2 regions of the Bacillus sp. TL12 genome follow, and region 2 is predicted to be linked to the other one. Evidence: a T-box and tRNA genes for the amino acid it is inferred to sense, from the RefSeq annotation. Region 2 holds a T-box; the other holds one or more tRNA genes.
What was found. A T-box is a leader RNA that pairs with one kind of tRNA and senses whether it is charged. The one in region 2 lies ahead of ileS (isoleucine--tRNA ligase), so its partner is inferred to be a tRNA-Ile.
Positions count from the first base shown of each region.

Region 1: it encodes a tRNA-Ile, which carries the amino acid that the T-box ahead of ileS (isoleucine--tRNA ligase) is inferred to sense. The anticodon was not compared.

Region 1 is NZ_JAJJBY010000001.1:142,563-160,684, reverse strand. Features, by position in the region: gene LOK41_RS00920 (4-hydroxy-3-methylbut-2-enyl diphosphate reductase) at 173-1,123, opposite strand; gene LOK41_RS00915 (YqfQ family protein) at 1,214-1,852, opposite strand; gene LOK41_RS00910 (DEAD/DEAH box helicase) at 2,034-3,344, shown strand; gene LOK41_RS00905 (deoxyribonuclease IV) at 3,686-4,582, shown strand; gene LOK41_RS00900 (DUF2624 domain-containing protein) at 4,601-4,855, opposite strand; gene LOK41_RS00895 (YitT family protein) at 5,005-5,883, shown strand; gene LOK41_RS00890 (metal ABC transporter ATP-binding protein) at 6,138-6,908, shown strand; gene LOK41_RS00885 (metal ABC transporter permease) at 6,908-7,741, shown strand; gene LOK41_RS00880 (Fur family transcriptional regulator) at 7,755-8,168, shown strand; gene ispG (flavodoxin-dependent (E)-4-hydroxy-3-methylbut-2-enyl-diphosphate synthase) at 8,203-9,303, opposite strand; gene LOK41_RS00870 (hypothetical protein) at 9,468-9,815, opposite strand; gene LOK41_RS00865 (DUF1189 domain-containing protein) at 9,880-10,647, opposite strand; tRNA gene LOK41_RS00860 (tRNA-Ile) at 11,059-11,132, shown strand; gene sodA (superoxide dismutase [Mn]) at 11,358-11,969, shown strand; gene LOK41_RS00850 (MFS transporter) at 12,106-13,383, shown strand; gene LOK41_RS00845 (peptidoglycan D,D-transpeptidase FtsI family protein) at 13,493-15,598, shown strand; gene LOK41_RS00840 (PstS family phosphate ABC transporter substrate-binding protein) at 15,916-16,833, shown strand; gene pstC (phosphate ABC transporter permease subunit PstC) at 16,861-17,811, shown strand; gene pstA (phosphate ABC transporter permease PstA) at 17,813-18,122, shown strand, end outside.
Region 2 is NZ_JAJJBY010000004.1:191,722-207,752, reverse strand. Features, by position in the region: gene LOK41_RS06080 (M36 family metallopeptidase) at 1-1,040, opposite strand, end outside; gene ileS (isoleucine--tRNA ligase) at 1,362-4,463, opposite strand; T-box leader at 4,518-4,757, opposite strand; gene LOK41_RS06070 (bacteriocin-processing peptidase family protein) at 4,873-9,081, opposite strand; gene LOK41_RS06065 (PadR family transcriptional regulator) at 9,566-10,132, shown strand; gene LOK41_RS06060 (MFS transporter) at 10,132-11,304, shown strand; gene LOK41_RS06055 (MBL fold metallo-hydrolase) at 11,394-12,257, opposite strand; gene LOK41_RS06050 (DegV family protein) at 12,499-13,326, opposite strand; gene LOK41_RS06045 (methyltransferase domain-containing protein) at 13,608-14,501, opposite strand; gene LOK41_RS06040 (Type 1 glutamine amidotransferase-like domain-containing protein) at 14,677-15,303, opposite strand; gene argS (arginine--tRNA ligase) at 15,608-16,031, opposite strand, start outside.

The DNA.
Region 1 (18,122 bases), on a different contig from region 2:
GACAGAGAGGCGCTTTTTGCCTCGTCCGAGGGGGCGAAACGACCGGAGATTCTAGCCGCTAGAGCTGGACATTGCTTGCACCGAATTTTGAGGTGGGAGTATTACTGCACGTTAGTGCGGGATAAACAGTGTAATAAAAAATCCGTTGCTAGCGAATTAGCAACGGATTTTTTTATTGTTGTTTTTTTGCCTTTACACGCGGCAAGATTTTTTGAAGTGGTACGTTTCGTTTACGTTCCCAAGTTGCTGGGTTCATCGGATCATACTGTTCTAAAAAGGCAATTACTTCTTTTGTAATCGGTGTTGGTGTAGATGCTCCTGCAGTAACAGCGACGTTTTCGATACCTTGTAGCCACTCTAATTGAATTTCGCTTACATCTGCAACGCGGTATGCCTTTGTACCAGCAATCTCTTGTGATACTTGAGCTAAACGGTTTGAGTTATTACTTTTAGGATCACCAACAACAATCGTTAAATCAGCCACATCAGCCTGTTTAGCAACGGCTTCTTGACGAACTTGTGTTGCTAAGCAAATTTCTTTATGAAATTCAGCTGTTGGGAATTTTTTCTGAATGTCTTCCATCAGGTGCTGAACGTCCCATTGGCTCATTGTTGTTTGATTTGTAACTAAAATTTTCTCTGTTGGGATTTCTAGTGTTTCCAAATCATTTGCCCTTTCAATAAGATGGACGATATCAGGTGCGATACCAACAGCACCTTCTGGTTCCGGATGCCCCTTTTTACCAATATAAATCACATGGTATCCTTCCGCTTTTTTTGCTTCAATGAGGTCATGTGTTTTCGTAACGTCTGGACATGTTGCATCGATTGTCGTTAATCCTTTTTCTATTGCACGTTTTTTAACTTCTGGAGAAACTCCATGTGCTGTGAAAATAACGGTACCAGAATCAATTTTGTCTAAAATCTCTAATCGACTTGGACCATCTAATGTAATAATGCCGTCTTCTTCGAAAGCATCTGTTACATGTTTGTTATGAACAATCATACCTAAAATATAAATTGGTCTCGGTAACGTTTTATCTAGTGCGGCATTGCGTGCAATGACCATCGCATCAACAACACCGTAGCAATAACCACGAGGGGAAATTTTAACAATTTTCATGTGAGTAATCCTCTCCTTCTAAACAAGGAATCCTTTTTGTACATAGTCTTTTTTATTATAAAGGAGGAGTGGACAGAAAACAAAGGATTGTTAGACATATAGTTTCGGTTTTGGTGCCATACGCGGGATATCCTCTTTCGGAAGGTCTTGTTCAATAACGGGTTCTAAAATTATTTTCTTCTTTATTTTCTTTGTTGAAAGTGATGAAGGTGCAGCGATTACTTCCGTCTCTTCTGTTGATTCTTCAGCAGCACCTTTTCCGGAAGTGAGAATTTTTACGATACTTGGTATGCTACGCACAATGGGTCCGTACTGCTGGACGACAGGTCCTACAGATTGAGCGACTTGAGCAACCTTTTCAATATTATTTAACATGCCAGTAGGATTGGAGATTAGATTGGAAAAGAAGCTACCAATACCACTGCTAGCGCTAGGTGTCACCGGTGCTGAGCCACGTATTTCATTATGGTCATTCATTTGAGGCGATATCATTTGTTGTGGTGGCTGTATATAGGGCTGCTGATGTTGATGCATCATCGGTCGTCCCTCCATTTGTCGATAGGGAGGAACCATCTGCATAAAGGCATGAGTCGGATCTTGCTTTTGGAATAGTTTAGCGAGAAATCCTTTCTTTTTTTGCATCATAGGCGGTAAATTAGGTATGGGATATGGGGTGTATGGTTGTTGCTGTCTTGCATACATTTGCCCCATAGGGGGTTTCGGATACATAATAGAAACCCTCCTTTCTTCAGTTAGGTATATACACATACAATATGCAATGAAAAGGAATAAGGTTAGTTTTTGAAGTGAAAACCTAAACTAAAGATGGATTTTACTATTAGATTTCGATATAATGTAGACTTGACTGATTTGTGCGCGCAGTAGAAATTTTAGAAAGAAGGTGTAACTTATGACACTACAAACATTTACGCAGTATAATTTTCAACCATTTTTAATAGATGCAGTTCGTGAACTACGCTTTTCGGAGCCGACAGAAATTCAACAGAAAATTTTTCCAGTTGTAAAAAAAGGTGTGAGTGTAATTGGACAGTCTCAAACCGGTTCTGGGAAAACACATGCATACTTACTTCCAACTTTAAACAGAATTGATGCAAAACGTGAAGAAGTACAACTTGTTATTACAGCGCCTACTCGTGAGTTAGCACAACAAATTTATCAAGAGATTGTGAAGTTAACAAAGTTTTGTGCGGAAGATCAAATGATTACAGCACGTTGTTTAATTGGCGGAACGGACAAACAACGCTCTATTGAAAAGCTGAAAAAGCAACCTCATGTCGTTGTTGGAACACCGGGGCGCATTAAAGATTTAGTAGAAGAACAAGCGCTATTTGTTCATACAGCATCTACTATTATTGTCGATGAGGCAGATTTAATGCTTGATATGGGATTTATTCAAGATGTGGATAAAATTGCAGCACGCATGCCAAAAAACTTGCAAATGCTTGTTTTCTCTGCAACGATCCCTCAAAAATTAAAGCCGTTTATGAAGAAGTACATGGAGAATCCAGAGCATATTCATATTAATCCGAAACAAGTTGCGGCAGGAAATATTGAGCATTATTTAGTACCTTCTAGACATCGCAATAAGATCGAATTAGTAAAAAATATGTTACTTCAATTTAAGCCATATTTAGCAATCGTCTTTACAAATACGAAAAAAATGGCAGATGAAGTGGCGAATGGATTAGCAGAGCGTGGATTGAAAGTTGGACGAATCCATGGTGATTTAACTCCGCGTGATCGTAAAAAAATGATGAAGCAAATTCGTGATTTAGAATTTCAATATATTGTGGCGACAGACTTAGCGGCACGTGGTATTGATATCGAAGGAATAAGCCATGTAATTAACTATGAAATCCCTTCGGATTTAGATTTCTTCGTTCACCGCGTTGGAAGAACAGCACGTGCTGGTTATTCTGGTATCGCAGTGACAATTTATGATCCAGCAAACGAAGAAGCGTTAGATAGCTTAGAAAAACAACGTAATATTACATTCAAACATGTAGATTTACGTGGAGACGAATGGGCAGATTTAGGTGAGCGTCGTCGTCGTAAAAGTCGTAAAAAACCAAATGATGAATTAGATATTATGGCAACAAAAGTTGTTAAAAAGCCGAAAAAGGTTAAGCCAGGTTATAAGAAAAAACTTGCCACTGAACGTGAAAAAGTGAAGAGAAAATATAGCAATAAGAAAAGATAAGGGGGAGATCCCTTATCTTTTTTTATCTCCTCATGTTGAAAGAGTAATGAGCTTATTGTTGTATATATCCATCTTGATTTTCCAACATATAAGTCGCTGCTATGAAAACAAAAGAAGCTCTCCACTCGCTTTCTCCCTTTGTTCTTACTTGATATGGGGGCAAAAAGGGAACTGACCGCTTCTATCCATGGCCGGACGCTCTCTTCCGACCTGAAAAGAATGGTTTTTACCCGGTTTTTCAATTTGTGTTTGTATATATTCTTTTAGGAACAAACAATTCACTACATATTTCTACAAATTATGCTATCATTATAGCTATTGTATATTGAAGAGGTGATTATATGTTAAAGATTGGATCTCATGTTTCTATGAGTGGTAAGAAGATGTTATTAGCAGCGAGTGAAGAGGCTGTTTCATATGGTGCGACAACGTTTATGATTTATACAGGTGCACCGCAAAATACGAGAAGAAAACCAATTGAAGAGTTAAATATAGAAGCTGGACGAAAACATATGGAACTGAATGGTATTGAGGAAATTATCGTCCATGCGCCTTATATTATTAATGTTGGGAATACGACAAAACCTGAAACATTTCAACTAGGTGTGGATTTCCTTCGTATGGAAATTGAAAGAACGTCAGCGTTAGGGGTAGCGAAGCAAATTGTACTTCACCCAGGTGCTCACGTTGGGGCAGGAGCTGAAGCTGGTATCCAGCAAATCATTAAAGGGCTAAATGAAGTGTTGACGCCAGAACAGACAGTAAACATTGCACTAGAAACGATGGCTGGAAAAGGAACAGAGTGCGGACGTAGTTTTGACGAAATTGCAAAAATTATTGATGGCGTAAAATATAACGAAAAATTATCTGTATGCTTTGACACATGTCATACACATGATGCAGGTTATGATATTGTGAATGATTTTGATGGTGTATTAAACGAATTTGATAAAATTGTTGGGATTGATCGTTTGCAAGTGTTGCATATTAATGATAGTAAAAATGTACGTGGAGCCGGAAAAGACCGTCACGAAAATATTGGTTTTGGCCATATTGGGTACAAAGCGTTACATCATATTGTGCACCATCCGCAATTACAGCATGTACCAAAAATTCTTGAAACACCTTATGTGGGCGAGGATAAGAAAGATAAAAAACCACCATATAAATTTGAAATTGAAATGTTAAAGAGTGGTTCATTTGATGAAGGTCTTCTTGAGAAGATTAAAGAACAATAAGGAGGGGAATTCCCCTCCTTATTTTAATAGTTTCTGAAATAATGTATTTATTTGTTGAGCAGTAGATGGAGAGGTTACTTTTGCGATTTTTTTTAAAAGTTCTAGTCTTTCTCCTGTATCGTAAATATTGACATTTTTTCCTTTTAGTAAAGGGACAATTTGCTCAGCTTGTTCAGTTGTAATAGGAACTTCATATTCTTTACTATATTTCAATAATTCTTTTGTGGTCATATGATTTAATTTTTTATTTACAATATGTTTGATAAGGTTCACGATATAATCCTCCTTCAGGCGTTCTTATATCGAAATATATGTGTGCGGTGCTTGTATATATTCGTATACCAGGTGTTTTTTTCCATGATGAAAAGAGGAGTATGTTATAATAAAAGAACAAAATTATATAGAGAATATAAGGAGGGCTTATGGAGAAGAAACAACATCGAAAAGAAAGTGTTATCCATCTATTGTATCGTTTGGTGATGATTGTCTTTGGAGCGGCATGTGCGGCGGTAGCAATTGAACTGTTTTTAATGCCGAACAAAATTATTGATGGTGGAATTATTGGTGTCTCCCTCATACTAGATTATCTTACTCCTAACATTTGGTGGTTGAGTTTTTCTACTTTGGTTGTTATCCTCAATATCCCGTTTATGTATTCTGGTTATAAACAAATCGGGAAAACATTCATGTTATCTTCTGCTTTTGGAATTGTGGCTTTAGCGTTTATTGAGTCAACATTACATACCTTTAAACCATTTACGACAGAGCCTATTTTAGCAACAGTTTTTGGTGGTCTTATTTTAGGGCTTGGTGTAGGGCTTGTTATTCGTCATGGTGGTTCATTGGATGGTACAGAAATTATGGGGATTTTATTAACAAAGAAATTACCGTTTTCTGTCGGTGAATTCGTGATGTTTGTAAATCTATTTATTTTTGCTTGGGCAGCATTTGTATTTGGTGTCGAGCAAGCGATGTATTCTGTTATGACATACTATATTGCTTTTAAAACGATTGATACGGTTATTCAAGGGTTGGATGAAACAAAAGCAGTATTAATTGTATCAGATCAATATGAAGAAGTATCAAATGCAATTTTACACCGCCTCGGTCGTGGGACAACGAAACTTGTTGCTAAAGGTGGTTATACAGATAAAGAAAAAGAGGTAATTTATGCAGTCGTTACACGTCTTGAAGTAACGAAATTAAAATCAATTGTCCATGAAATTGATGAAAACGCCTTTGTTACAATTATGAATACGCAAGAAACAAATGGTGGTAAATTTAAATCAGCTATTCATTAAAAGTATATGTTTAAAAAGAAGATAAAGAGAGGCGATCAATTCTGATGCGCGAAGAGTTGTGGTAGCTATCTTGGTCGTGATTTTTGAATATCCTTAAAAAGCAGAGAGATTTTCTCTGCTTTTTGTTATAATAATAAGGTTGCTTTAAATAAAGAATATATTTTAGGCAGATTGGTTTACAACTATAATAAGCTATACTATAATTTATATAGAAGTAAATCGGAATCATTCTGAATTAAAATAGGTGAGATACTATGAAAAATATGTTAGAAATAGAAGGATTGACATTTCGGTATGAAGATCGAAATGTGTTAGAAAATATTAATTTGCAAGTTCCTAAGGGGGCTTTTTTAGGTTTGGTTGGGCCAAATGGGTCTGGTAAATCGACCTTATTAAAGTGTATATTAGGTGTTTTGAAGCCGAAGAAAGGAAGTATTCGGTTATTTGATATTGATAGTAAGAAATTTAAAGAGTGGAATAAAATTGGTTATGTTTCACAAAAGGCTAACAGTTTTAATTCTGGTTTTCCAGCGACTGTCTTTGAAGTTGTTTCAATGGGACTTGTTTCAAAAAAGGGCCTATTTCGTTTCTTGAAGAAAGAGGATAAAGAAAAGGTTACAAAGGCAATTGCAGATGTAGGAATGAGCGAATTTCAAAATCGTAATATAGGAGAGCTTTCCGGTGGACAACAGCAACGTGTATTTATTGCACGTGCACTTGTAAGTAACCCGGAATTATTGATTTTGGACGAGCCTACAGTTGGGATTGATGTAAAGAGTGTGGAGAGCTTTTATGAGATACTAGAAGATTTAAATAAAAAACTAGGGATCACATTGATTTTGGTTACACATGATATGGGAGCTGTAACAGAGAAGGTGACGCATGTTGCATGTTTAAATCAGCATTTACATTTCCATGGAAATGTTGAGAAATTCCGAGAGTTAGAAGATGCGGAAATGTCGATTTTATATGGACATCATGTTCATCGTTTAGAGCATGACCATGAGCATCACGGGAGGATATAATGATACAGGATTTTTTACAATATGACTTTTTGCGTAATTCTTTATACGCTGGTATTTTAATAGGGCTTGTTGCGCCGTTAATCGGTGTGTTTGTTGTTATTCGCCGTTTGTCACTAATTGCAGATGCTTTAAGCCATGTGACATTATCAGGAATTGCCGCAAGTTTGTTACTTGAAAAAACGATTTTTACTGGTGGATTTTTAAATCCGTTATATATGGGGATGATTTTTTCAATGGGCGGGGCGCTATTGATTGAAAAGTTGCGTACTGTATATAAACATTACCAAGAGTTGGCGATTCCGATTATTCTCTCAGCAGGAATGGGAATAGGGGTTATCTTCATTTCGCTTGCTAATGGATTTAATACGGATTTATTTAGTTATTTATTTGGTAGCGTGAGCGCTGTAACGAGTACGGATTTAATTCTTATTGGTATTGTAGCAATCGTCGTTATTGCAACAATTATTTTATTATATAAAGAGTTATTTTTATTATCATTTGACGAAGAATATGCTGTATCAACAGGGCTTCGTACAAAATGGATTCACTTTATTTTCATTATTTTAGTGGCGCTTGTCATTGCGATATCTATGCGTGTTGTTGGGGTTCTTCTCGTGTCATCTTTAATGACATTACCAGTTGCAGCAAGTATCCGCATTGCAAAAGGATTTAAACAAACGATTTTCTTTTCCATTTTATTTGGTGAAATTTCCGTGATAGGTGGGCTGTTCGCTTCTTATCAGCTTGATTTAGCTCCAGGTGGTACAATTGTTATGCTAGCGGTTCTTATTTTAATCGGTGCAATCTTATGGAAGAAGAAAAAAACTGCATAAAGTAGGGATAGTTATGAATCTGACAGAAGCTTTACGCCTTATGAAAGAAAAAGGCTATAAACACACTGGAAAAAGGGAAGAAATGTTACGTTTATTTGCAGCCCATAATCGATATTTAACTGCAAAAGATGTTTTAGAGCATATGAAGGATGATTATCCAGGATTAAGTTTTGATACCATCTATCGTAATTTAACCGTATTTGCTGAAATTGGTGTTTTGGAGCAAACTGAATTAAATGGAGAAAAGCATTTTCGTTTTACATGCTCTATTATGGAACATCATCATCACTTTATTTGTTTGGATTGTGGTGGTACAAAAGAAATTACTTCCTGTCCAATGGATTTTATGAATAAAGATTTTAAGGGATATGAAGTAACAGGACATAAGTTTGAAATATATGGGCGTTGCCCAAAATGTGTAAAGTAAAAGCTCGCCAGTTATGAAACTGACGAGCTTTTTATTATTTTTGCTCTTGTTTTTCTTTTTCTTGATTTGCAGCCATTTCAGCAGCAATTACATCAATTTCTTTTTTCAGTTCTTCTACCATTGTTTCTTCCGGTACTTTACGAACGACTTTTCCTTTACGGAATAATAAACCTTCTCCGCGTGCACCAGCAATACCGATATCGGCTTCACGAGCTTCACCAGGACCGTTTACAGCGCAGCCAAGTACGGCAACTTTGATTGGTACTTTCAGCGTAGAGATATATTCTTCTACTTCATTTGCAATACTGATAAGGTCAATTTCAATACGACCGCATGTTGGACAAGAAATAAGTGTTGCAGCGTTCGATGCAAGACCGAATGATTTTAACAATTCACGAGCCACTTTTACTTCCTCAACTGGATCAGCACTTAATGAAATACGAAGTGTATTTCCGATACCTTTACTTAAAATAGCACCAAGACCGGCAGCACTTTTTACTGTTCCGGCGAATAGTGTTCCGGATTCTGTGATACCTAAGTGCAGTGGATAATTAAAAGCACGAGCTGCTTTTTCATATGCTTCAATTGCTAAATTAACATCAGAGGCTTTCATTGATACGATAATATCATGGAAATCTAAGTCCTCTAAAATTTTAATATGATGAAGAGCACTTTCAACCATACCATCTGCAGTAGGGTATCCATACTTTTCTAAAATATGACGTTCTAATGAACCAGCATTTACACCAATACGAATTGGAATACCGCGTTCTTTCGCAGCGTTTACAACAGCTTCTACTTTATGACGACGCCCGATGTTGCCTGGGTTGATACGTACTTTATCAATGCCACCTTCAATTGCTTTTAATGCAAGGCGATAATCGAAGTGAATATCAGCAACAAGTGGGATGTTAATTTGTTTTTTAATATCAGCAATTGCGTTTGCTGCACGTTCGTCTGGAACAGCAACGCGGACGATTTGACAACCCGCTTCTTCTAAACGTTTGATTTCAGCAACAGTTGCTTCCACATCATGTGTTTTTGTAGTTGTCATACTTTGTATAATTAATTCATTATTACCGCCAATTGTTAAATTACCGACTTTAACAGGACGTGTTTTTGTACGATGAGTCATTTCATTCACGAATAGATCGCTCTCCTTATAAAAGAAGTTTCTTATTTTGTGTTTCATATCAAATATAGTATATGTGATATGAAGCAATAGAAACCTATATGCTCGGTTTCACTTTTACTATTGTATCAGCGCCTTTATGTAATTGACAAGGATTAAGTGATTGCTCATTGATATAACGGAAATTTGTAAGATTTTCCGATCTGTATTTTTGTTGCAGACGTATCTTTATTTAACTGTTTAAAATCACCGATGACCTTTTCAATAGAAGGAATTTTTTTCTTATTAATCGCTTCTGTAATCGATAAAACGGTATCTCCTGTTTTTACTTCAATTGCTTTATACTGTACATCTGTTTCTTTTTTTGCTTTTGTATCAACATTTTCTTTTTTTACAGTTTGGGCAGCTGTTGTTTTTTTGTATGAACTTAACATTGGTAAAGTACCAATTTTAATATCGTAATAAAACACGTAACCGAGAACAAGCACAAGTAAGAGTGCACCAAGTCTCTTCATATTCCTCACTCCTTTGTTAGGAAATATATGCTTGTCCAAAAAAAAAATGCCAAAATGGCATTTTTTATAGTTCGTGTTTTTCTTTAGGTTTTGGTATTTCTTTAATTGTTAAATACAGCACGATTAAAATGATGGCAGTGTACAGATAGAATGTTCCTGGCACATTTATGTTTAATGCATTCATAATCATAAAGAAAATAGTTGGAATCGTATAGCTGTAAGCTGTTAATGTCCAAACTTGTTTGTAAGATACTTTTCGCTGACCAACCATTGCTGAACCGATAAAGGCTAAAATAGTTGTGCCTAAGAACGAAATGAATAATTGGAACAGGTAGATGGCTATTCCAACACCAAACATGAGAAATGGATAGACATTATCAATGGCTGATACAATGCCTTGGATATCCTTTTTCTCAAATGTCCCATTACCGAAGTCGCTGTAAGATTGACTTTGTGTTTGATTGTTATTCATAGATACAACTTTATCTTTTAAAACGAATACACCTTGTTTATTTGCATACGCATTCGTATCTGTTGCATTAGGATCAAATACAAAAACAAAATTTCCATCTTCTTTTATAATAGGTTCTTTGACGTCAGCGTGAAGTTCACCATTCTCAATTTTAAAATCGGGGAGATCTTTTTCAATGGATTGATGTACAGAAGAAACAACATCTTGTACGAAGTTTCCGAATATGAAAGTTTTAGGGATCGTTGCGATGAAACACAATAACATGACGTATAGAATTGTTTTTCCCATTTTTTGAAAACGAAAAAGGGCCATATCCTTTGGCGAATATAAACTTTTTATTAGTTGTGTAAAGATGGACATCTATTCACTTCCTTTGCTATATGTATGATAGATTGATGCATAAAGTCATTGTAACGTACGCATCTAGTGAATCACAAGCTATATCGTATGAAATAAGGTTAATGTTCTGGTAGTTGGACTGTATAGAGGATTTATTACTTATAAATTTAGGTGGGGAGAGCATCCGTCTGAAGCGATTAAATCTTTTTCCTGCCCTGTGCGAAATGAAAACAAAGGGAGGAAATGAGTGTAGGCTATTTTTTGTTCTGCGTAGCAGAAAGGTAAAAATATAATTGACACTTTTCTTTTTTATATGGTAAATTTATCTTACATTTCTTAATTGATATATCTTACAGTTTTCAGCTTTTATGAATGTTCTTTGGAGATTTGGTGGTGAATCTGAATTTTAATCACCGCTATATACATAATTTTGGACCCTTAGCTCAGCTGGTTAGAGCAGACGGCTCATAACCGTCCGGTCGTAGGTTCGAGTCCTACAGGGTCCATATCCATTTCATATGTTTATCATGTAGACGAAAAGCTTCCTTGTAGAAGGGAGCTTTTTTTTACGAAATATATGAGCATTTTGTTTGAAAAGAAATGGGAATTTTGCTACGTTAGTGATAGCAAGACAATGTGATTTAATTTGTTTTCACCCTATGGCAATTAGGGTAAAATGAAGTTGTATGCTAAATTATTTTGGCAATACATAAAATGGGAGGAATGTAACAATGGCAAAACATGAATTACCAAATTTACCTTATGCGTATGATGCTTTAGAACCTCATTTTGATAAAGAAACAATGAACATCCATCATACAAAACACCACAACACTTACGTAACAAACTTAAATGCTGCGTTAGAAGGTCATGCAGAACTAGCTGACAAAAGTGTTGAAGAATTAGTTGCAAACTTAAATGAAGTACCAGAAGCAATTCGTACTGCAGTACGTAACAATGGTGGCGGACATGTGAACCACACTTTCTTCTGGACAATTCTATCTCCAAATGGTGGTGGACAACCAGTAGGTGAACTTGCAGCTGCAATTGAAGCGAAATTCGGTAGCTTTGATGCATTCAAAGAAGAGTTCGCAAAAGCTGGTGCAACTCGCTTCGGTTCTGGTTGGGCTTGGTTAGTAGTAAACAATGGTGAGCTAGAAGTAACAAGCACTCCAAACCAGGATTCTCCTTTAACAGAAGGTAAAACTCCAGTTATCGGTTTAGACGTTTGGGAACATGCGTACTACTTGCATTACCAAAACCGTCGTCCTGACTACATCGGTGCATTCTGGAACGTTGTAGACTGGAACGCGGCTGAAAAACGTTACCAAGAAGCTAAGTAATATCGCTTATTCCGTTTTATTTAAGTCGATATTGAAGAAGCTAGGGGAATATTCTCCTAGCTTTTTTGTATGCTTTCTTTTACATAATTGCGTCGGTCTTTGGAAGACTAGAACATGAAGTAAAGGAGAGTTATGTATGAAGTGGAAACATGTAATTGGCGATGTCGAGGTGAATCGTGATTTAGTATTGTTACTTGTTATGGGGGGATTATATACGCTCGCGATTTCTTTATCCAACACGTTTGTTAACATTTATTTATGGAAACAAACACAAAATTATGTGAACCTTGGAGTGTATAATTTAGCAAGCGTTGTATTGCAGCCATTAACATTTCTTTTTGCAGGGAAATTGGCAAAGCGGATAGATCGTGCTATTTTACTGCGAATTGGTGTAGGAACATTAGCGACTTTTTTTGTTGTTGTTTTACTCGCAGGAACACGTGCTTCACATTATATTCTATTACTTGGTGGTCTTCTAGGAATTGGATATGGTTTTTATTGGCTGGCATTTAATTTGTTGACGTTTGAAATTACAGAGCCTGAAACACGTGACTTTTTTAACGGTTTTCTCGGTTTGTTAACATCTTTCTCTGGAATGATTGGGCCAATAGCAGCTGGGTATACGATTTCGCGTATGGAGAAGTGGACTGGGTATACGATTATCTTTTTTCTTTCATTAACTTTATTTGCAATTGCTGTTGTCATAAGTTTCTTTTTATCGAAAAGAGAATGTGAAGGACGCTATGAAATTGTTCAAGTTTTGAAAGAACGTAAGATCGATAAAAACTGGGGAAGGATTACACGCGCACATTTTTTTCAAGGATTGAGAGAAGGAACGTTTGTTTTTGTTATTTCTGTATACGTCTATTTAGCATCAGGAAGTGAATTTGGGCTAGGGAAATATAGTTTAGTCAATTCAGCTGTATCTTTTATATGCTACTATTTGGTTGCGCGTATATTAAGAAAGGAATGGAGAAAAAAAGCGATTTTACTTGGTGGGATTATTTTGTATGTCGTCGTATTTTTAGTTATTTTTCACGTTACATATGTAAAATTACTCATTTATGCAGCATGTATCGCTATTGCTTACCCAATTTTACTCGTTCCATATGGTTCTATGACATATGATGTAATTGGAAGAGCAAAGCAAGCCAGAGAGTGGCGTGTTGAGTATATTGTTGTACGAGAGCTATGGCTGAACAGCGGGAGAATATGTTCTGTTTTAAGTTTCTTATGTGCAGTATCATTTTTTCCACCAGAAAAAAGCTTACCTGTTTTATTATGTATTCTTGGAGCTGGACATTTACTTATTTATTTTGCTGTTAGAAATGTCAAATATGGAGAAGGGAATCCAAATAAAACAAGGATTCCAGCACCTGAAACAACACAAAATCATACCGAACGAGAAGGTTAACTTCTTCCGGGTTTTATGCTAGAATAAAAAGACATGTAAAACAGCAGTGAGGACACCTGTAACTAGGTGTCCCTTTCCTATTACATAGCTGTTGGTAGAGGGGGTTCGTATGAGTAAAAAGAAGAAAAAAAAGAAGACCCACGTTCCGTTCCGGCTTAACGTGTTGTTTTTTTGTGTGTTTTTAATGTTTTCAGCAATCATTGTGAAGCTTGGAATGGTACAAATTGTACATGGTGAAGATTATAAAAATGAGGTTGAAAAAAAGGAAAACTCAACAGTAAGCAATCCGGTTCCACGCGGGAAAATTTTTGACAGATATGGTCGAGCTGTTGTGGATAATAACCCGGTTCGTACAATTACGTTTACAAGAATGAAGGGTTCAACTTCAGAAGAACGTTTAGAGACGGCGAAAAAATTGGCAAAGCTAATTGAAGTATCGCCAGATAAATTAACAGAACGTGATAAAAAAGATTATTGGCTTTCGTTACATGAAGAGGAAGCGAAAGAAAAGATTACAAAGAAAGACCAAGCAGAATTTAAAGCAAAGAAAATTGATGATAAAGAAATTGCAGAGCGTCAGCGTAATCGTGTGACAGAGGCGGAAATCAATCAATTAACAGCGGAAGATTTAGAAATACTTGCAATTAAGAGTAAGATGGACGGCGGATATGCAATGACGCCGCAAATCATAAAAAAAGATGTAACACCAGAAGAATATGCAATCATTAGTGAAAACTTAGCGTTGTTACCAGGTATCGATACGACAGTTGATTGGGATCGTAAATACACTTATGATGATATGTTCCGCAGTGTACTTGGTGGTGTGACAAGCTCAGATGAAGGGTTACCAAGGGAACGATTAGATTATTTCCTTGTTCGAGATTATAATCGTAACGACCGCGTTGGTAAAAGTTATATTGAACAGCAATATGAGGATACACTTCACGGTACAAAAGCAGAAGTGAGAAATATTACAGATAAAGACGGAAATATTTTAGAAACGATAAATGTATCCAAAGGGCAACGAGGCAACGACCTGAATTTAACAATTGATATGGAACTGCAAAAACGTGTAGAAGAAATTCTTACAAAGAGTTTAAAACAATATGCAGGATCAGAGCCACTTTTAGATAGAGCATTTGTTGTGATGATGAATCCGAAAAATGGTGAAGTTTTATCTATGGCTGGGAAACAAATCGTAGAGGAAAATGGAACGAAAGAGATAAAAGACTACGCACTAGGAACGATGACAAGTGCATATCCGATGGGTTCAACCGTGAAAGGTGCTACGATACTAACGGGATATCAAACAGGCGCAATTCAGCCTGGGACAACATTATTGGATGAGCCGATTAAATTGAAAGGTACACCAGTAAAAGCTTCTTGGAAAACGATGGGTTATATTAATGACCTCACTGCCTTAAAAATGTCTTCTAACGTATACATGTTTAAAACAGCTATGAATATTGCTGGAGTACCATATGTTCGAGGTGGTACATTAGATATTAAGAAAAAAGCATTCGATGAGATGCGTTATTATTTTGGACAGTTTGGACTTGGAGTGAAAACAGGAATTGATTTACCAAATGAAATATCCGGTCAGAGGGGATTAGGATCCCAACCAGGTTTCTTATTAGACTTATCGATTGGACAATATGATACGTATACACCGCTTCAACTTGCACAATATGTTTCAACAATTGCAAATGGTGGCTATCGTATGCAACCACAAATTGTAAAAGAAATTCGTCAACCGACATCTAAACCAGATGAAGTTGGAAAAGTGATTCAATCGATGGAACCGAAAGTGTTAAATCGTGTTGATATGCCTGAAGATCAAATCAAACGTGTTCAAGAAGGATTTAGACAAGTATTTAATGAGTCAGGTGGTACAGGAGCAAAATACTTTAGTAACGCACCATATAAAGCTGCTGGAAAGACAGGGACAGCGCAAACATTTTATGGCGGTAATAAAGACATCGGAAGAAATGCAAAAGGCGAGCCTGTACCAACTTATAACTTAACATTAGTAGGTTATGCACCGCTTGATAACCCTGAAGTTGCATTCTCTGTTGTTGTTCCATGGGTACACAACGATAAGTCTGGAGTTAACGGAGATATCGGTCGTGCCATTACGGATGCTTACTTTGAACTGAAGAAACAAGAAATTACAGGGGAAGCACCTAAGGACGAAAAAGGTAAAAAAGAAGAATAAAAAATATGTAAATTTGGCACACTATCTCAAAAGATAGTGTGCTTTTTTTGTATTTTATGCATAGAGTATAGTAATTGTGGACAAGCGTATCATATGCGAAAAATGAAATGCTGAAAAAATGAACACTCTCATAGTCTGACCGGTCATATATTTACTTTTGAGAAGAGAAGTGAAAATGAGAAAAGAGCATCGTATTCCTTCATGTTAAGTTGAACTTTACAAAACTTTTACAAATTATTAAAACCGGATTAATAGTTCGGCAGTATTCTTATATCTGTAATCCTGTTACTTCGGGATACTTCTAGGAGGAACTACACGTGAAGTGGACAAGGAAATGTATCAAGATTTTCGCAATATCGATATGCCTTGCGTTTTCGTATGCGTCTACTACATCTGCTGCTAATGATGTGAGGGAAGTGAGAGTTGATGGATCCTCAACCGTCTTTCCCATTATGGAAGCGATAGCGGAAGAGTACACAAAAAAAGATCCGCGTGTAAAAATTTCTATTAGTATATCTGGGACAGGGGGAGGATTTCACCGTTTTGGAAAAGGTGAAGTAGACATTAATAATGCTTCACGAAAGGTGAAACAAGTAGAAGAAGACTTTATGAGAAAAAACTCCATCCAGTTTACACCATTTGAAATTGCTTATGATGGTCTCACAATCATTGTGAATCGTCAAAATACATGGGCAGATAATATGACGACAGAGGAATTACGTCTATTATGGAGTGAAAATGGAAAAACGAAAAGATGGTCACATATTCATCCAGGGTGGCCACGCGAAAAAGTACAATTTTATGCGCCGGGTGTGGATTCTGGCACATATGATTATTTTCAAAGTGCTATCTTGCAAAACAATCGTCTTGCAAAAACAGTTTCTTTATCTGAGGACGATCAAGTCATTGTGCAAGGGGTAATGAATGATAAAAATGCAATTGCATTTGTGGGATATGCGTATTATATGGCAAATCAGGATAAGGTAAAGGCCATAAAAGTAAATGGTGTACGACCAACGAAAGAAACCATTCAATCAGGTGCCTATAAGCCATTGTCAAGATCATTATTTGCTTATGTAAATCATGATTCTATTCGAAATAAAAGCAGTGTGGCAGAGTATGTGACATTTATGATGCAACATGCGGGCAGACTTGCTGAAGAAGTCGGATATGTTAAGTTACCCCCACAAAAATATAATGAACAGCTGCGAATGTTAACAGAAATAAAAAGATAATGTCAGGGTGGAAAGGGGTTTTCATCTTTGGCTCGAAATGACAAAAGTCAAATTACATTTTCTGTGCAACATTTGATTGAAAGAAATACAATCAAAAGAAAAAAAACGCAGCGAATCAATCGAATGGTTCCGTTACTATTAAAGGCAATTGCTAGCGTATCGATTATAACAACAATCGGAATTATTGTTACGTTAGCGAATGAAACGATTATGTTTTTTCATGAAATATCAATATATTCTTTTTTCACTGAAAAAGAATGGCTACCATTTTTTGAAGAGCCGAAGTTTGGAATACTTCCTCTCATATGTGGGACCGTACTTGTAACAACAATTGCTATGATAGTGGCAATTCCAATTGGAATAGGATGTGCCATATTTTTAAATGAATATGCTTCACACTTTGTTAGAAAAGTGTTAAAGCCCATTTTAGAACTACTAGCAGGAATTCCTACAATTGTATATGGTTTTTTTGCTTTAACAATTGTCACACCAGCCCTGCAGCGTATCATTCCAGATTTACAGTTTTTTAATGCGATTAGTCCAGGGGTTGTTATAGGGATTATGATGGTCCCAACAATTGCTTCTCTTTCTGAAGATGCGATGGGAGCTGTGTCTAAAGGAATAAAAGAAGCCTCACTTGGGCTAGGGGCCACACGTTTTGAAACTGTGCGAAAGGTTGTATTTCCAGCTGCGTTTACCGGTATTATGGCTGCAATTCTATTAGCGGCTTCACGTGCAATTGGTGAAACAATGATTGTGGTTATTGCTGGAGGTTCAACGCCAAATGTATCGATAGATCCGACGCACTCTATTCAAACGTTAACGGCTTATATTGTGCAAGTAAGTTTAGGTGATGCTCCTCATGGAACGATTACGTACTATAGCATGTATGCTGTAGGTGCGACGTTACTTATGTTTACATTCATGATGAATATGATTTCACAGCAGATTATGCGCCGTTTTAGAAAGGCGATATAAGATGCGAATGCTGAATCATAAGAAAATAAAAGAAAATATGGCATCTCGTTTTTGGAAGGATCAAATATATAAGTCGATTTCTTATATGACAATGCTATTTTCTATTTGCATACTAATTGTATTGCTTTATCAAATATTTGAAAAAGGTGTAAGTTATCTTTCAATAGATTTTTTTATGAACTTTGCTTCGCGTAATCCAATGCAAGCTGGTATTGCCGCTGCATTGTCAGGAACAATTTTATTTATGAGCATAGTAGTGCCAGTTTCCTTTGTATTTGGGGTAGGTACAGCTCTTTATTTAGAAAATTATG
Region 2 (16,031 bases):
TATTCATGTGCGATAATTCCTGCATCCTCAGCATCATCTACTCCACCTGTTCCGAATGTTAAAGCTTTCGTTGATGGCGAATAGAAAGAATTATCAGCTGTCGTTCCATTCACATTTACTTTAATTGAGCGATTATTAATATTTCCAAAACCTATTTGCTGAATATATCGTTGTAAAGTATCAATATGGTAATATGCCATTACATCTTCAAAACTATCATTAGAACGAGTGTAATTAAATTGAAGAGTTGAAGATTTTGTTTTTGCCTTTGAAGAAATTGTGACATAATCTCCAATTAAAAAGCCAGTTCCATTCAAACCTTTTAAAGTAACCGTTTTTAATTGATTATTTAATGCTACTGAATCTTTATCATTATTATCCTTTAATCCAGTTAAACTACCACTTGATACGACAGGATTAGGCAAGAATACTTTTCCTGTCCCCTCTGCTTTCCGGTTTATATCTACTTTTTTTAGTAACTTTCCACTCTCAGCATCAATAAATGTTTCCCACGCACCAAATGGCTGATTGGAGTGGACTACAACTCGATATACTGGAATAGCAATTCCATCTTCAATAACATACCCAAATTCATTCATTGTTGGAGCCCATAGATTTTGTTCACTTTCTCCACCAACATATGCCTTTGATTTTTGTTCTGCATCTTTTTCACTAATCTTTTGCTTTATTTCTTTCACAATCTGAACAGGCTGATAATCAGAAACTGCAAGTAATCCTTGACCTTTTCCATTAAGAGTCACGGTTATTTGTCTTGAAAATACAGGAGCACCATTTACTACTTGTTGAAATCTAACATAGGAAGCTACTTGTGTATCCGTTGTTGAGATATATTGTATGTCTGATAGATCTGGCTTTAATGAATATTGCGCGGCATTTGCTTTTAAATATTCGGCTGCTTTTTCCTGAGGAGAATACCTATCTATTTTTACTTGTTTCTCTTCTACCGCAGAAGCAGTCGATACTGTCCCTAGTACTAACGGTATTGCCGTAGCAATTGCCACTACTCTTTTTTTCAACATTCGAATCACTCTCCACTCTCTTTAATAAATTTTGAATGTACGAGTAATTCTATAAGGTTGATTATATTACCTTTCTCTTTTCCATGATAATAGATAAAGTAATATTTTCTCAATATTTGTGCATGAAAGTAATAAATACTTTCGAAAGATATAAATCACTATGAGTATTTAGAGATTTATGATATTTAGTTGTTTCCATAATCAATCGTAATACAAAAACCACGTCATTACTTAGGAAACAAATAATATAAGAACAAAATCCTGTATGATTCATACAGGATTTTGCAATTCCACTTTCTATCACATACTACTTTTTGTGAATTAGCTAGCCGAACTTAATCTGATTCGAATCTTTTTCTCACCTAAAGAAATCTCATCATCATCTTGTGTTAGTCCTTGAAATGTAAATTGCTTTACTAACAAGTTTTCCTCGAACAATTCTTTATGTTTTGTTAATGTTCTCTGTAATTCATCTTCTGTATCAAGAATTACATCTACTCGCAAATTAACTGGTAAATTCAACTGTTTTCGATACTCTTGAACAGCTCGGATAAACTCTCGTGCTACTCCTTCTTGTAACAATTCATTTGTTACGTTTGTATCTAACATGACTGTATATTGTCCATTTGTTGTATTAGAAAATCCTGCTTTTGGTACTTGTTCTACGAATACATCTTCAAGTGTTACTATAACCTGTTCTCCTGAGACAAGCTTATGCGTTGCTCTTTCATCTACAACAAAATTTTGTACTTCTTCTTGTGATAATTGTTTCAGCCATTGATTTACAGCATTGACGTTCTTCCCAAATTTCGGTCCTGCCGTCTTAAAATTCAGCTTTAATTGATATGATGTATACTTTGTTTCATCTAATTCTACATGAAATGCTTTTACATTCAGTTCATCCATTACAATATCACGATAAGATCCCCAGTCCACTTTCTGCTCATGATGCTCGAGTAGTACAAGTTCAGCTAATGGCTGTTTTACTTTTAATGCATGTTGATTTCGGTTACTCCGTCCAAGCTCGACAACTTGTAAAACAGCATCCATTTCTTGTTCTAGTTTTGTTTGAATAATCATTTCATCTACTACTGGATAATCCGCTAAATGAACGCTACTTCCTTCTAAGTTAAGATGAATATCTTCCGCTACAAATGGAGTAAACGGAGCCAGTAATTTACTAATTGTTACAAGCACTTCATGAAGTGTTTCATATGCCGCAGCCTTTTCAGGATTCATGCTAGATTCCCAAAAACGATTGCGAGAACGTCTTACATACCAGTTACTGACCTCATCTACAAGAGCCGCAATTTCACGAGCTGCATTTGTAAATTGATACTCTTCTAATGCGTTTCTTACTTTTTTCGTTGTACTGTGAAGACGTGATAGTACCCACTCATCTAGTTTTGTTCTCTTAACCTCGTACTTCCCTTTTGGATCATATTCATCTAAATTTGCGTATAAAACATAAAAGCTATATACATTCACAAGTGTATCTACAAGTTTTGATTTCGCTTCTTGCACTGTTCTTTCTGAAAAACGCTTTGCATTCCACGGTGCACTATCAACGAGAAGTGCCCATCTTAATGCATCTGCACCAAACTTTTCAACTAACTCTACTGGATCCAATGCATTCCCTTTACTTTTAGACATTTTCTGTCCTTGTTCATCTAGCACATGTCCAAGGGATAACACACGTTTGTATGGTACTTTTCCAGTATATAAAGCCGCTACTGCTAATAAGCTATAAAACCAACCACGCGTTTGATCAACACCTTCAGCGATTACATCAGCTGGAAATTGCTCCTCAAAAAGCTCTTTATTTTCAAACGGATAATGATATTGTGCAAATGGCATTGAACCGCTATCAAACCATACATCGATTACTTCTGGCGTACGAGTCATTGAATTGCCGCATATTTCACAGCATACTTTCACTTCATCTACATACGGTTTATGAAGCTCTAAATTTTCATCTGTCTGCCCTACGCTATGCTTTCTTAATTCATCGATACTCTTCGGTGCGAATTGATAATCACAGTTTTCACATTCCCATACATTTAACGGTGTTCCCCAGTATCGTTTTCGGCTAATATTCCAGTCCACCATATTCTCTAAAAATTTCCCGAATCGCCCGTGTTTCATATGATCTGGATACCATGTGACTGCATCATTATTCTGTAAGAAAGTCTCTTTAATCTCAGTTGTCCGAATGAACCAGCTTTCTCCAGCATAATACAAGAGTGGTGAATCACAGCGCCAGCAATGCGGATAACTATGTTCATATTTCTCTTTATGGTATAGCAATCCTTCTCCAGCTAAATAACGAACAATATCAACATCACATTCTTTCACAAACTTACCTTGTAAAAACGGAACAGCGTCCGTATACTTCCCTTGCTCATCTACAACATGCAGAAAAGATAATCCTTGATTTTGCACCACTTTATAATCATCTTCTCCATAAGCTGGTGCGATATGAACAAGTCCCGTTCCGCTATCTCCTGTAACAAAGTCTGCTGAAATAACACGGTATCCATTCGTAACTTCATCCATAGGAAATGGTGCTACGTATGAAGTACCTACTAATTCTTCTCCTTTATGAGTAGATAATACTTGATAGCCATGTTTTAATACATCATTTGCACGCTCTTTTGCGACAATATAAACAGTTCCATCTTTCTCTGCTTTCACATATTCCATATCTGGATGTACAGCAAGTGCTACATTGGCAGGCAACGTCCACGGAGTTGTTGTCCATCCAAGAAAATATTCATTTTCACTATTTAACACTTTAAATTTCACAGTCGCACTTAAATCTTTTACTGTTTTATATCCTTGCGCCACTTCATGCGAACTTAGTGATGTTTGGCAACTTGGGCAATACGGCGAAACTCGATGTCCTTTATATAGCAGCCCTTTTTCATGAATTGTTCCAAGAATATTCCATACACTTTCGATATAATGATTCTCCAACGTTACATACGGGGCATCCATATCGACCCAATATCCGATGCTCTCAGTAAATTCACGCCACTGCTTCTCATACGTAAATACACTTTCCCTACATTTTTGAATAAATGGTTCAATTCCGTATTCTTCAATCTCATGTTTACCAGAGATACCAAGCTGTTTTTCAACTCCTAATTCTACCGGTAATCCATGTGTATCCCATCCAGCTTTTCGAAGTACTTTATATCCAGTCATCGTTTTATATCTTGCTACTAAATCTTTAATTGTCCGTCCAAGCGCATGCCCTACGTGCGGCAATCCATTTGCAGTTGGTGGCCCTTCATAAAAAACGAAAGATTGTGCACCTTCACGATTTCGAATGGATTGCTCAAAGATATTCTGCTTGTTCCACTGCTTGCGAATACGTGTTTCTCTCCCTACAGCTGATTCTTTTACATCTACCTTCTCCATTTACAATCACTCCTTTGAAATTTTGTAAAAGCACACAAAAAACCCGTCCCTATAAGTAGGGACGGGTTTACCCGCGTTACCACCCTAATTCTATTAGCATCTTCACCAATAGCACTTAGCAACGTACTAACATACGCGTTCTTTGTAACGGTAGACATCCGTCCGAGCTTACTTTATTCAGCCACGGCTCCTCGGAGATGATTTTTAAATAAAGTCTGTACACCGGCTTTCAGCATAGTGCCGGCTCTCTGGAGAACAGTACGATATTTTACTCTTTCTCGTCTTCAGATTTGTATACTTTTATTAACAGTTATTTTATTCCATGAAACAGATAATTGTCAATCAATTCAAAAATATATTTTCATTTTCATCCTAAATTTCGAATCTTATACATCATAAAAGATTTCTATTACTTTATCGTTTCCCATACTTCCACTAAATCTTCATCATCTTCCACAAGTTCTGCAAAAAATCCAGTTTCATCTTCATGAAGAACTGTTTCAAGTTCTGCTTTCGCCTCATCATTTCTATTTAAAACAGCTAAATAGCATGCTCTATTGTATCGAACTAACAAATCCGAAGAATCGAAAGATAATATATAATTTGTTAGCTCTTCTGCCTTTTCTGTTTTTCCAATCTGGTGATAAGACGCTGCTAAGGCGAGAAACATTGCACGATCTTTTGGATGATGCAAGACTCCCTCTTCTAACATCGAAATAGAATCTTCAAATCTTGCTTCACTTTGATAGATTTCCGCTAAAGCAAGAAATGTTCGGCTCACAAAAGGCATTCTTTCAATTAATTGTAAGCAGATCTTTTCTGCCTGTTTCTCTTCCCCTAACATGAACAGAACATTGGAATGTAATAACAGAGTGTTATAATCATTGGGCTCTTCTCTAATCATCTGTTTTATGAATTCAAGAGCATCTCTTAACATCTCTTCATCTTCATCACCGTGTTCGATGAGAAGATTTACAAGTTGCCTTACCGTGCTAACATCCCAAATGTTTTCTAATGATGTTTGTAATACATCTATCGCTTCTTTAATCATATTTCCGTTTTCATAAAACATCGCTAAACGCTGCGCTGCTATACTATTTCTAGCATTTAATTTTAAAGAGATTTCAAATAAATCAATTACAGTTGTAATAAACGAGATTTCTTTCGCACGGTTTTTCATTCGATAAAATGCTCTTGTAAAAATTGATTTCTTCGGTTCTTCATTTTGTTGTTGCGCAGTCAATCTCTCAGCAAGTACAGATGCAGCATACATAAATGCTGTGCTTCTTTCTTTTTTCTTAACGGGCAACAAATGAAGAGAATCTCGTATTTGAGATACTTTCCGCTGTTGTTCCATCGCTTGAACGTACACTTCAAATACACGCTCATTTTCAATGTCTTGTCTTATTAAACTTGTAACAAATGGAATCGCTTCTGAATCCCTTTTTTTAACAAGTACTTTTGCATAGTGATATCGTACTTCTACATGTTCCTCATCTATTTGTAAAGCTTCTTCCACTAGCTCTTGTTCTTTCTCCCTCTCTTTCATGGCACCATATACATATGCAAGGGCATCTAAACGCCACATTTCATCTACTTTACCATCTAATTTATCTAACTCAGATAAAAGCTCTTTATGAAGACAATTTTTTACTGAAAGCTCTGCTAAATACTCCATATTTACGATCATCGGCTCTTGCAGCATTGCCTGAAACATATGATATTGTTCTTTTAGACGATTTTCTTCTTTTTCATATATTTCCGCTAGCTTTACGTGCACTCCAATAAAAGTTGAATCCATTTCTAAACAAGTCTCATACGCATTTTTTGCCGATTCCAATTCTCCTAATGCCATAAGGGATTCACCAATACGATAATACGGAAGCGTACTCTTTCTGAACTTTATTGCCTGATGGTATCGTTTCATCGCTTGATCATATTGTCCAAGAGATTCATATAAAATACCAGCATAACAATCATACTCGGTTATATCTGGTCTTTCTTTTCCTAGTTTTCTTAAAAACGCGATCCCACGTTGTATAAATACCGTTCCTTCAACTCTATTTACATATTCCTCTAACATATTTGCTATATTATTTTTCAAACATCGGATACCCTTCTCTAACTTAGACAACGCTATCTTTAATTGTTCTTCATTAGCTCCTAATTCAATTTCAGCATCCCACAGTACCATTCCTGCATTCATAAGAAACTCATCATTTTGTTCAAATTGCTGTTCCATACTAAAAATATACCGCTTTGCATCACCATACTGTCCTTTTGCCATATAAATTTGAATCAAACCAAAATGAGAATAAACATCTCTATTATTCTCTTCTAAAGCACGTTTATATATCTTTTCAGCTTCTTCAAATTCATCATTTTGAAAATGTAAATCTCCTAATCGAACATATAATGACGTTGCTTCTTCACAATTTTCGATACCCTGCAATAAAATTTCTTCTGCACCCTTTTTATCATCTAAATCTAATTCATATATTTCTGAGAGTTTCACATATGGATATGATACTGTTTTATCTAATTGAATTGCGGTGCGAAGTCCTTTGATTGCTAAATGTAATTTCTCCATTTGATGCGCACATTTGGCTCTTTCATACCATATATGTGCTTCACGCTTATATTCTTTCAATAAATCATTAAACACTTCGTATGCTTCCTTATAGCGCTCTAAATCCATTAAGATCAAACCATGGTTTACAAGAACAAACCGATCAGGATGACGCCCTAGTGCAATTTGTGACATTTTCAAGCCCTGTTCAGACTGATCGATATACATATATGATAATGCTAGAAAACTCCATGCGATTGGCTGATCAGCATCTAATTGTAACGATGAGCGAAAACTAGAAATTGCTTCCTCATACTCTTCTTTCTCTAAAGAATAGCGTCCATGTATAAAATGATACAATGCTTGATTATTCTTTTTCTCGACACTTTGTAAGACATCACTAGCCCGCTCCATATCTTGTATACGGATAAAGCATTGTGCACTATGAAGCTTAACAAAGTCTGAATCTGGATATTTTTCTATTAACCTTTCAGCACAAAAAAGAATAAACTCCTGATTTACTTCAACATCCATATGTTTGATTGTGTATAACCACGTATACGGATTTTCGCTTGTCTCTTGTAAAAATGAAACTAATTTTTCAATTCCTTGTTTATCCTGTTCTTCTAAATGATCCGTCAAAGAGAATAGCTTGCGGAAATATACATCTTCCTCTTCTACTAAAAATGACAATTGTTCCTTTTCCTCCTTAGGAACAAATACAATAGATAGGCCATCGGTGTAACGATATCTTTCCTGCAGCTTCTCATATTCAATAAAAAGTGGTTCCAAAAAGTTAGGATCTTGAGCAAAAAAAGCTTGTAACTGATCATCATATCCAGAAAGAACTTGAACGTGGGATGCATGTTCAATATCTATACTTAATAAAACTGGAATGTTTCGGTCAAGTAACGCTTTATAATTCTTTTCGTTTCCCTTGAAATAACGACAAACATAGCCCATTTTTTCTAAATACGTAACCGTATCTGAAAACTTCGATCCTGTTACATCAAATATATGATTCGCAATTTCATCTTGTGTACACCTTTCTCCCCATAAGCGGAGCATCATCTCCAAGCTCGCTGGAACACAATAGTTATCTTTTTGTACGATTGGTACTAATGGTAATCTTACTTTTTTTCCAGCCCGGTATTTTTCCATATTATGATATAGCGACTTTTTTAAACATACTTCCGTTTTTAATAAAGCAAGTAAATCCTGAATCTTATTCATTTTATACAACGCTTCTGCACGTAAATGTGTAAAATAGGCTTTATACGAATGATACGGCAATATCCGATTGATCTTATCTATTACAATTAGCATTTCCTCATAACGCTGTAAATCTAGTAAATGTTTCACCTTTTCAAAATAAAAATACGGTATTTGTGGAAACTGATCTATTGCATCGTTAATCAGTTGTAACGCTCGTTTCTGTTCGCCTTTATATGCATACAGCTGTGATAATAGATAGATCGCTAATTCTTCATTTTCCTTATGTTCCATCCCAGCTAAAAGCGAATTTTCCGCTTTCTCCCATTCTCCTGTTTGTATATAAAAATAGCCCCATTTATCAAAAACTGGACGTGTACTATAACTCTCAGCTTTTTTCATATATTCGAATGCTTCTTCATTTCGTTTCATTTCTAAAAGACATCTTACCAATGTAAAATATGCTTTAGATAAAATATCAGAATCTATTTGATCTACCTTTATATCTTCCAAGGCATCCTTTAATAATTTTTCAGCATCAAGTATTTTTCGGTCATCAATTAGCTCATCACAATATAAAGAGAGCGTTCTCATATTTGGAAATTTTTTATATGAATAGCGGATTAAAAAGGCACTATATTGGTGCATAAGCCCTTCGTCAGTGAGACGGATCAGTGTATCAAATTCCTCAGTGGATGAAATCGAAGAAAGCCATTCTTTCAAATAAGAGAATTTATTGACTTCTTTTATATGAGAAATTTCACTATTTACATCTTGTAATCCGTCTACAAATCGTTTTTCTTTCAAACATGTCTCCAATCGCCTCAATTCTAACATGCATTCACCTCAAGTAATTATTTTTATTACGCATCGTTGACCACTCCCACGGCTAAAGTTCGTGGGCTTTCCCACTCACAAATTCTGGAAGTATTATCCTTATCTGCTTTCTTAGATTTTACACAGTATATATAAGGTATTCAATAAAAACCTTATATAATTCTCAATACTAAACGATATAGTTTAAATTATTGTTTAAAAATAAGAAAAACAACTATTTTTGCATCTATTTTATTTAATTTAATAAAATACAACCATTTTATTAAATTGATCATTATTATATATCAAAATTTCCGAGAGGTTTGTATCCGATCTAAACGCCTTTGCTTTCACTAGATTTTGAGGTGAGAGTCTTACTGCCCGTTTATGCGAGATAAAACAAATCTCATCCTTTTATTGACAAAACAAATATTCCCACATATATTTTAAATAAATACTAAACGTTTAGTATTCTATCTTTTCTATTGGAATGGAGGCTATACATATGACACGATTAATGGTGCTAGGTTTACTCATGCAATATGGTCCTATGTCTGGATATGAATTACAGCAAGCTATGCAATCTGCACAAACTGATACTTGGGCAGGTGTTTTTCCTGCTTCGATTTATCATGCTTTTAAAAAAATGGATAAAGAAGGATTAGTAGAGCTTGATGCTGTTGAAAAAACAGGGAATCGTTCCAAAGCAATTTACAGTATTACGCCTGCTGGAAAAGAGGAGTTTCATACACTCATGATTCAGTCATTCCAGCATTCTTCAGTTGCTTTCCCAACAGAGTTATATACAGCACTCACTTTCTTCAACGCAAATACTGTTTCTCTTGAACACATCTCATCCGCCTTACAAGAACAAAAAAAGAAAATTATAGAAATGTACGAAAATATGAAAGCTGGACAATCTATTAAAGAAAAAATGATAGATATTCCGGAGCATGTAAGTCTGATTTTTGAAAATATTTTTGAACAATGCGAAATGCAGCTACGTTTCATTGAAAAAATGGAAAAAATGTTATCTCGATTAGAAAATAAGAAGAACACGGGGGAAAAATGATGGAGGCTAGATTAAAAATGTCTCGCGTACAAAAAGCTTCATTATGGGTTGTAGCAGTAGCTGTCTTTACAGATATGCTCATCTACGGAATGATTGTCCCAATTTTACCACGGTACGCAGAAACCCTAGGTGCTTCCCAAACAGAGATTGGTTTTTTATTCGGTAGTTACGCGATTACTCTACTTCTCGCCACTCCCATTTTAGGAGTGGTTTCTGATAAAGTTGGAAGACGCCTTCCTATGATTCTAGGCTTATTTGGACTTGCAGCTGCAACTATATTATTCGGGCTTGCAAATAGCTTTTGGTTACTCGTACTAGCAAGAATGCTACAAGGTATCTCTGCAGCAGCAACATGGACAGCTGGATTAGCACTCCTTGCAGATGTATTTCCTCTGCAAGAACGTGGAAAAGCTATGGACCTATCCTTATCTGGCCAAGCAGCTGGAATGCTCCTTGGTCCAACAATTGGCGGGACGCTTTATCAATGGGGCGGGTATCATCTTCCCTTTATGATCGCTGCAACTATTGCCTTCATTGATGGCATATTACGAATCACTTTGCTTCGTGATGAACCAATATCCAGCACAGACCAACGAATTAGCTATCGATCTATTCTTAAGATGCATTCTTTATTTATTATCATGGGCATTATTATTCTAGGAGCTGCCTTGCCTAGTGCTTTAGAACCAACTCTTCCTCTCTACTTACAAAACATCTTGCACCTTAGCCCAGGAACAATTGGACTATTATTCGCTGTCCCAACACTCGCATATGGCTTTACCGCTCCAATCATCGGCACACTTTCGACTAAACTTGGCAGAAAACAAACGATGGCACTCGGCATAGCTTTGGCTACTTTATGTTTCCCATTTACAGCGATTGTTTCTCATACCGCTCTTGAAATATTTGTACTTGCTATCCTTGGAATTAGTTTTAGCCTCTTACTAGCACCAGCTTTACCAGAACTTACATATCTCGCAGACAAAAATGGAGTTCAAGCATATGGAATACTTTTTGCAATCTATAATACAGCCTACTCAATTGGTATGTTTTTCGGACCTATGCTTAGCGGAAGTTTATCAGATTTATTTGGGTTAACAAATGCTTTCTACATATTTAGTGTTCTTCTTTTCTGTTATCTTTGCTTGTTTTTATGGAAAATGAAAAAATAATGTTGGGTTATAGTCATGAAAAGTTACAACACTAAAAGGCCCAGAGACAAAAATTCTTGGGCCTTTTAACATACTTTTTTCTGAGTGCATTATTCAAATCTTTCTATCTGGTATCCATTTGCAAAAAAATTGATTATTTCCATTTCTTCAGCATTTAATTTTCTTTGCAGCCTCTTTACAAGCTCTTTGGTAATGGCTTTTTCATTCCCCTTATATGTTTCCGTCAGAAATGCTGTATCTTTTAAAAAATTAATTTTCATTTGGAATTCCTCTTTATAAACGGGCTTATCATGATGAGACAAGAAAAAAATGTCTGCATCATATTTTTCAAGCTGCTTAACTAGCTGCAAGGTATTTTTAATGGTATAACTCCATTTTTTCGAGTAGAGATTTGCGTACATGCAATCCCCAAGAAAAAGAGCTTTTTCTTCTGGAATATAAATAACAATACAATCATCAGCGTGATCGCCACCTACATGTTCAATTACAGCTGTTACTTCCCCTAAATTAATAGACATTTGCTTATCAAATGTAATATCAGGTATTGGAAGAAACACCTCTCTCTGATGACCCAATTCTTTCTTTATTGCTTCCGCACAAAATGGAATTTCTATACCTTCTTTAACACGCTGATCTAAAAATTTGTCTTCCCATGATAAATTCTGAAGCCTTTTAATTTTTTTGTGAGTTTTATAATGAGCTATCGTTGGTATATTCATTGCACTCATGCCAAATACATGATCCCAATCTGAGTGAGTGAGAACAAGATAATCACCTTTAATATGTACGTCTTCTAATTGTTTAAGAAATAAATTAGCATGTTTAGATGAATTGCCAGCATCAATTAATAATGTTTTTTTGGCCCCTTTAATTGCCGCTAAAATTGGTCGATCCGTTTCTTGATATGGTGGTAAGTATAAAACCCGATTTGATATTCTTTCTATTTTTTGCAAATTCCCATTCTCCTTTATATGGTGACATATGTTGCTCTAATTCTTTAGAAAATAATTGTAGCTTATCAGAATTTGATAGATCCATAAAAATACCATCTTTTCTGTATAATTCTATAAAAAGAATAGCTTGTTTTTCGTTATATGAATACAAATTTATCCTATACTTATTACTAAAACATTTCATCTCTTATTCACTGAATTATTTCCCTTTACATAACTGGCGCATCAAAAAAACCGTGAATTATTCACGGTTTTTTCCTTTCGAAAAGCTAATCGCAATTGTTCCAGCACCTGCATGAACAGCAAAAGATATAGGAAGTGGGTAAATTAAAAACTTCATTTCAGGAAATGCTGCTCTGAAATCAGAAATCCATTCTTCTGCTCCTTCTTTATCATTCGCATGGAAAACATGGACTACTTTCGGCATTTCTTTTTCAAGTTCACTTCGCATATATTCTTTACATTTTTGTATTTTACGAACTTTCTTTTTCAATATAAGTTCACCATGGTGTACTTCTAGAATTAGGTTTACGCTTAGTAGGCTACCTATTATAAATTGCACACCCTTCACACGTCCACTTGCATATAGACCTTTCAAATCTTTTGGAAATACATAGTAAGGACTACGTTCCATATGTTGTATTGTCTCTTGTATATCTTGTAAAGTCATACCCTCACGGTATAACGTTTGCGCTTTTGTTAAAATTTCATCCATTGGATAACTCGTTGTTTCACTATCTATTACGATTAAAGGAAATCCTGCCATTTCTGCTGCAAGTATCATATTTTGATAAGTTCCACTTACTTTCCCGCTAATTGTGATCGCAAATCCTTCTTCATATTCTTCTTTACATTTAGAGAAGAGTGCAACCATCTCTCCAAAATTAGGTTGTGACGTTGTTACGGTTACACCTTCTTTTAATGCATCGTAAACACGTTCACGAACACCTTCTTCACAATCTTTATAGGCTGTTCCATTAATAACAATTTCAATAGGTATAACAAAAGTATCTTCACTTGTTGTAAAGCTTGCAGTTGTACTATCAGTAAACCAAGCAACACGCTTCATGTTGTTCCTCCCTTGTGTGCATCCTTTTCTTGAACTTTTCTCATAATTCTATCTATTTGAGTTATAAAAAGGACTATGCTTGTTATCATAACAAGACTATCTCTGTTTTTCCATAGGAGATAGATGGTTTAAGCAAGGTTTTCAAAATTAATATCGAATCTATTCGCATTCGTACACGATTTTGACATATTTACTTTTAGAAAATACTATCCAACTGAAAAATAAGACTTCTAACACGTATACGAAGTTAGAAGTCTTATCTCATTGCTTTATTTGTCAGCCTACCATTCATATGACTTATTCTTCACTATTCCAAAAGGAATTTTCATACTTGGGGCATAGACGAAAGAAGATTCTACAGTAAATTCTTTAGAGAATCTTCTTTCTGCCTCGTACTGTGCTATCGCTTCATTGTATGTCAATCCTCGGTTGATTAAACGTTCAATAAACTCATCCTTTTCAGCAGGGGTATTACCAATCCCCTCTTCCTTAAGTGAGTGATACAATTGTTGTTTAACTCTTTGTATCTCATTTGTATTAAGAAAATTAACTTTATCGCTAACCCTACACTCAATATTTTCTATCCCTAACTCACTTAGATATGTCGGTAATTTAATCCCGATGTTGCCATCTTTGCCATTTCGTTTTGCATCTATTTCAAACAATTTTTGTAGAACACCAAGCTGGATTATTTCAGATTGCTCTTGATTATTCAAATAATACGAAGACATGTTAGAAATCCAATGCGGTTCAAAACATATGATATTACCTCCATCAACCACTGAATCTATCATTTTTCCCAACATGTTTTTTGGATTATCCATATGTAATAAAAAAGCATGACAAACTGCTATATCATACTTAGTCTCTAATTCAATTTCAGTAACATCTGCCTCAATAAATTCCACTTCATATGGAAGACTTCGAAACAACTCTCTTGCTTCATTAATTAATTTTTTCCCCTTATCAATTCCTGTATATCTAGACCCTTTTGGTAACAAAGGCAATAGTTTCAGACCTAAATAGCCGTATCCACAACCAAAGTCAACAATATGAACCGGTTTAGAGATTTTCCAAACTGCATTTATCAAAAAGCTTATATAATCATCGTTATAATATAGATCCCTTGTATTTCTCAAATACTCTAACTTATTATCCCATTCATACTCATTCAATCGAGCAGCCTCCTTGTGTTTATATTGAAAGTACTGATTCGATTCCCTTCTTTGAGCAGATGATAAAAATATTTTCTAGATATAAAAGCATTTTTTCATGTTCATAAGTTCTTAATGTAGCTAGAAATCTATTAAGCTCATTTAGACAAAATGTATTTAATAAATTGAAACCAAATTAGATTTTCATAACATTTCCAATCAATTTAATATCTTCTTTATCAATAACTATCCCATCACCATCTTTACAAGCATAAATTGTCCTATTTTTCCGCTTGGAATAATCCTTTAATAACTCTAAATATTTTTCACTTTGCTCCTCGCTCCAATGAGGCATAAAATCAAAATCTACAAACCCTAAAGAGCTCCTATCCTCTAGTCCTATAATATCCTCGTCTACAAATTGAGCTGTATCAATACTTTTAGTTGTTATTATACTACCTGCACTAACACCAATTAAAACCCCACCATTTCCCGCATAAGATTTTAATGAATGCAATAAATTTCTTTTTCTTAGGGAATTTAAAAAGCGAAATGTATTTCCACCTGAAAGATGTATTGCATCATAATTAAATATGTTATTAACCTTTCTTTCATCGTATTCTTTATCTAAATCAAAATATTCTACATTACTAATTCCTAAATCTCTATAGTATTTAACTACACTGTTAAAATACTTTCCCGTTTCATCTGAAGATGATCGAAGATATGCTATTGAAGGATTTTCTTTATTTAATAACCTTAAAAGCTCATAATCCAATTTTCTATCTTCTTGTATTTGATCGCTATATAATATCATTTTCATCATTAAAATCCCCCTATTTTTCAGTTTATATTTTCTTATTTTTCAGTTTTTTTGATTTCTTTTTGACCTTTTTCACTTGTAAAGCTTAATACTAATTTTAAAATATATATCTTTTTTGAATATATTTTAAATAATATAAAATGAAATTCTAATCAGTGGAAGTTTTCTTCACCCCCACTGATTATTAACCTTTACCAGTCAGGCTTTTACAAGCAGTTTATTTCCCACCTAACTTCTTATTTCTTACTGAATTTTGAGGTCGGAGTTTTACTGTCCACAAATAGTAAGATAAAATTCTACTCAATTACATCTCTTCCGGAGCACCCATTCCAAGTAAACGCAATCCTTCTTTTAACACAATCGTTACTGCATAAACAAGTGCAAGTCTACTTTCCTTCTCTTCATTATTTTCTAAAATACGAATATTTCCATAATATTTATTAAATGCTTGTGCGACATCTAACAAATACTTCGCAATATGTGAAGGTTCATTTTTAGAAAAGGCTGTTTCAATGACCTTAGAGAATCTATTTAATAATTTTATCGTACTCCAACTATGATCATCGTTTAGCGCAAACGATTCTGTTTCAAATTCAACATTTTCTTTTCGTAAAATGGAGCAAGCACGTGCATGTGTATATTGAACATATGGTCCTGTTTCCCCTTCGAATTTCAGCATTTTTTCTAAAGAGAATTCAATATTGTGCATACGTTCATTTTTCAAATCA